One region of the Heyndrickxia acidicola genome, then DNA from elsewhere that is predicted to be linked to it. Evidence: riboswitches for the same ligand, from Rfam matches in the RefSeq annotation. Region 1 holds a riboswitch; the other holds the start of a gene.
What was found. A riboswitch is a leader RNA that binds a small molecule or an ion and turns the genes downstream of it on or off. The one in region 1 is predicted to bind glycine.
Positions count from the first base shown of each region.

Region 1 (2,409 bases):
CTTTATATCCATGTCGTGGAATTCCGCGTTCCAGCATTTCAATCCCCACAAGCTTCCTTGGCACTCCATTTTCTTTCTGGCTTTTAAGTGCTTCTTTTCCAATAAAGTCACTGTCTTTATCCAATTTCACAGCAAAGCCAATTTTTGCTTCCAGCGGACTGATATCTTTGGATAGTTCCTGCCCATAAAGTGCGAGAGTTGCTTCAAAGCGAAGCGTATCCCTTGCGCCCAGGCCGCAAGGAAGAATTCCTTCTTCTTCTCCGGCAGCAAGCAGTGCCTTCCATAAATGGACTGCATCACCTGACTGGGAATAGATCTCAAACCCGTCTTCTCCGGTATAGCCTGTCCGGGAAACCAGGGCAACAGCTCCATCCACATTTACTTTTTCTTTGAATTTAAAGGGCTTGATTTCAGATAAATCCGTGTCTTTGACAAGCTTTTGAAGGATACGCTCAGCCTTTGGACCCTGTATAGCTAACTGCGAGATTTCAGCTGAGATATTTGTCAGGATGACATCTCCTTCAATATGCTGTTTTAACCACTCAAAGTCTTTTTCAATATTAGAAGCATTTACAACTAATAAATAATCCTGGTCCTTGCACTTGTAAACAAGTAAATCATCTACCGTTCCGCCGTTTTCATAGCACATCGCCGTATATTGCGCCCCGCCATCGGATAGCTTGGAAACATCATTTGTCAGCATCTTCTGTAAAAATGACAGACTGTCTGCACCCTTTACCGTAAATTCTCCCATGTGTGATACATCGAATAAGCCGGCATTTGACCTTACTGCCTGATGCTCCTGTTTAATGCTTGAAAATTGAACAGGCAATTCCCATCCTCCAAAGTCAATGGTTTTTCCGCCATATTCCTTGTAGACTTCAAATAGTGGTGTCCTTTTTAATTCTTCCACCGAGCTTCCCCCTGTCGCATCCCGTATTGTTTGTGTTTGGTTCAATTATCAAACCTGTGTTTAGCTGACATCTAAAGCTGCATTTGTTTTAAAATTTAGACATAAAAAAAGACAGAATAACCCCTAAGTGTTTTCTGTTCTCTGTCCTGGCACCTGAAAGTTTACCAAAAGGTTTTCCTCGTGGGTGGCTTTCTTTCATAAGAAAGCTCTCTCCAGAGCTGCGTCCGACATGTGTCTTTTTGCCTGAGAGATTCACAACCATGTTGCTTGCTCCTTCGGCGCTGCATACGCAGTCTCTCCCCATGTCATCATTCGCCTATATTTAATTTAATAATGGGCATACTGATAAAAAACACTAGCAAGAAAGTCTTTTGATATGTCCTTTATTTATAAGCTTTAAAACTATTTTCATCCTATCATTAAACATCTATTTTTAGCAATCTTTTTTTAAACTTTTCATAAAATTTCTACCTAATTTTCGCCGAAAAACCGAATGTTTTTCATCAAAAAACCATAAACATTCGTTTATTTTTAAAAAAGGAGAGTCTCAGCATGGATATTAGCATTAATTTTGACCAATCCTGGGGAGAAGAGTTATTACAGCGCTTTCAAAACGATGGTCCATGGGGCAATTGGGAGCTTTATAAACTGGCCATTGAAATGGAAAAGCACCATATTATTCCAGAATTCGAGGGATTGCAGGCTCCAAAGCATTTATCCGGCCTCAAACCCCTTCCCCATCAGCTGGAGGTCGCCAAACAGGTAGTCGAAAATATGAATGGGAAAGCCATTCTTGCAGATGAGGTGGGCCTCGGTAAAACGATTGAAGCTGGCTTAATTTTAAAGGAATATATGATTCGCGGACTCGTTAAAAAAGTATTAATTTTAGTTCCCGCTTCTCTTGTTTCCCAATGGGCATTTGAATTAAATACAAAATTTTATATTCCCGCAATAGCCCAGAAAAAAAGCTATGTCTGGGAACAGTGCGATTGTGTGGTGTCCTCTATTGACACTGCCAAGAGAAGCCCTCACCGAGAAATCATTTATGAACAAAATTACGATCTTGTAATTATTGATGAAGCCCATAAGCTAAAAAACCATAAAACTAAAAACTACGAATTCGTTCAAAATCTTAAAAAGAAATTTTGTTTATTGTTAACCGCTACTCCAATTCAAAACCGTATCGATGAGATTTTCCATCTTGTTTCCTTATTAAAACCCGGCCACCTTGGAAATGAATCCTTTTTTATGGATAAATACAAAAAAGGAGACCGTTCGATTAATGAGGATGAACATTTACGTCACTTGGTAAATAAAGTCATGATTCGAAATCGCAGGGCTGATACCGGGATAGAATGGACAAAACGCCATGTACAGACGGTGCTGATTGACTTTTCTAAAGAGGAAAGGGCGCTTTATGATGCCCTGCAAATCCTCCGTGATTCGGAAAGCCCAGCAGCAAATGCAGGTTTTTCATTAATGACCCTCCAAAGAGA
Region 1 covers NZ_KV440953.1:356,574-358,982, reverse strand. The annotation lists gene gcvT (glycine cleavage system aminomethyltransferase GcvT) at 1-913, opposite strand, end outside; glycine riboswitch at 1,053-1,131, opposite strand; glycine riboswitch at 1,135-1,225, opposite strand; gene A5N88_RS01615 (DEAD/DEAH box helicase) at 1,466-2,409, shown strand, end outside.

Region 2 (2,409 bases), 2.6 Mb from region 1:
AAGCAATTCACCAAAGGGGACTATTTTCTCAATTTCATTTATTTAAGTTTCAAAGGCTTTGAAATAGTCCAAACATGATAGTATAGAAAAAAGCTTAAAGGAGGATTACCATGAAAAAAAGTATCTTCTCTGCAGCTGGATGTGCACTAGCACTTGGACTGATTGCAGCGCCTGCTGCACATGCTTCAACTGCCCAGCCAAAAGAAAAAATGTCTGTTCATCACCCTGCCAGCAGTGCAGTCATCACGGCCATGGACGTAAAAAATATCAGCAAAAAAGCCCTGTCACCTAAGGGAAGTAGTCGTACAGCATTCCTTAACCATATTAATCAATATATCGATAATACGGATACCAATTTTCAGGAAATCGTACCAAAAATAGATGAATTTTACTCAAACACTGCTTCTGCTAAAAAGGAATTGGGTTTTTATAAGTCCACATTGAAAAAACTTAAAGCTAATTCTCATCAGCTGACAGGCTATAAAAATCAGCTGGACCAAGTTTCAAAGCAATCCGGCCAAAAAGTATATTTAGCGCCGTTTTATAATGAAATCAGCAATTTACAGTCCAGTATTGTATATGAAACGAAAAAATTAAATCATACTCATGCTAATTTTGTCCCTACTTACTCATCAGGTAATAATGCTTAAGCAGAAGGATAGATCATCATACGTAAAAAGAGCTTCCGGTCGGGAGCTTTTTTTGTAGGAAAGAAATGATGATATACACTGTTAAAAAAGCATCTTTTAATGTAATAATAGATCCATTTTCTTCTATTAACCCCAATCTCCTTTCCTTGACCTATAAATCTGCCATTGATATAATGAGGAAACTATCAGTGAAGAGTATAAATGCAAGATTGCATTTATACAGAACAATCAAATATTGAATAGCTATGATTGCTGGGGATAAAACTCCAGCAGGAGCAGTTTCTGGAGAGACCGCAATAGTGGCGGCGCCGAAGGGTTCACAATCTCAGGCAGAAGGACAGAAGTATAATGAGTGTTATTTATTATTCTTTGAAGAGTAATAGAATTGTATTTGTTATATGGACATCTAAAAGAGATTGGAGAACTGCTCCGATCTCTTTTTATTTTGGCTTTGCTATGAATAAAGCCTGTAGTACAAAGAGAAATATACAAACGGGGGTAATTTGGGATGGCACAGGATGAACTTAAAAGAGAGCTGAAAACAAGACACATACAATTGATCGCCATTGGAGGCACCATTGGTACGGGGTTATTTTTGGGCTCGGGCAAAGCGATACAATTGGCCGGCCCTTCTATTTTGTTCGCTTATTTAATTGTCGGAATTGCGCTGTTTTTTGTGATGAGAGCTTTAGGAGAATTGCTTTTATCCAATGCGGGGTATCAGTCCTTTACCGATTTTGCCGCAGAGTATATTGGCCCCTGGGCAGGTTTTGTAACAGGGTGGACCTATTGGTTTTGCTGGATTATGACGGCAATGGCTGACATCATTGCGGTGGGTGTATATGTGCGTTATTGGTTCAATATCCCGCAATGGATTCCGGCATTAATCTGTTTACTGGTTTTATTGTTAGTAAATTTGTTGACTGTTAAGCTTTTTGGAGAACTGGAATTTTGGTTTGCAATTATTAAAGTGGTCACCATTCTGGCGTTAATCATCATTGGGGTTATTTTGCTTGTGATGGGGTTTCATACAGATACAGGAACGGTTTCGGTAAAAAACCTTTGGGGTCATGGCGGATTCTTCCCGCATGGGGTATCCGGCTTTATGTTCTCTTTTCAAATGGTCGTTTTTGCGTTTGTTGGAGTGGAATTAATAGGGGTATCAGCTGCAGAAACAGCCAATCCAGAGAGGAACATTCCATCTGCAATCAATAAAATTCCGTTGAGAATTCTATTTTTCTATGTAGGAGCTCTATTTATCATTCTCTGTATTAATCCATGGAATCAATTAATTGAGTCAAGCAGTCCTTTTGTCAAAACTTTTACCCTTGTAGGGATTCCAGTTGCAGCTGGAATCATTAACTTTGTAGTCTTAACATCTGCGGCATCTGCCTTTAACAGCGGTTTATTTTCGACAAGCAGAATTTTATATAATCTAAGCAGACAAAATGATGGACCGCGAAGCCTTTCGAAATTGAATAAAAGCCATGTGCCCGGCAGAGCATTGCTGACATCGGCCATTGTTCTCTCAGGCGGAGCTCTATTGAGCAAGTTAATTCCAGGACAGGCTTTCAGCATTGTCACTACGATTAGTGCAATATGTTTTATCTGGGTGTGGGGGATTATCTTAATTTCGCATATCCGATATTCAAAGCTGCGGCCGGATTTAAGAAAAAAATCAATTTTTAAAGCACCGTTAACTCCTTTTATTAATTATGTTATTCTTGCGTTATTTGTTTTTATATTAATCATCATGTTA
Region 2 covers NZ_KV440953.1:2,968,003-2,970,411, reverse strand. The annotation lists gene A5N88_RS26160 (gamma-glutamyltransferase) at 1-46, shown strand, start outside; gene A5N88_RS13895 (hypothetical protein) at 111-650, shown strand; glycine riboswitch at 923-1,001, shown strand; gene A5N88_RS13890 (amino acid permease) at 1,159-2,409, shown strand, end outside.
Region 2: another riboswitch for glycine. It lies ahead of A5N88_RS13890 (amino acid permease); the one in region 1 lies ahead of gcvT (glycine cleavage system aminomethyltransferase GcvT).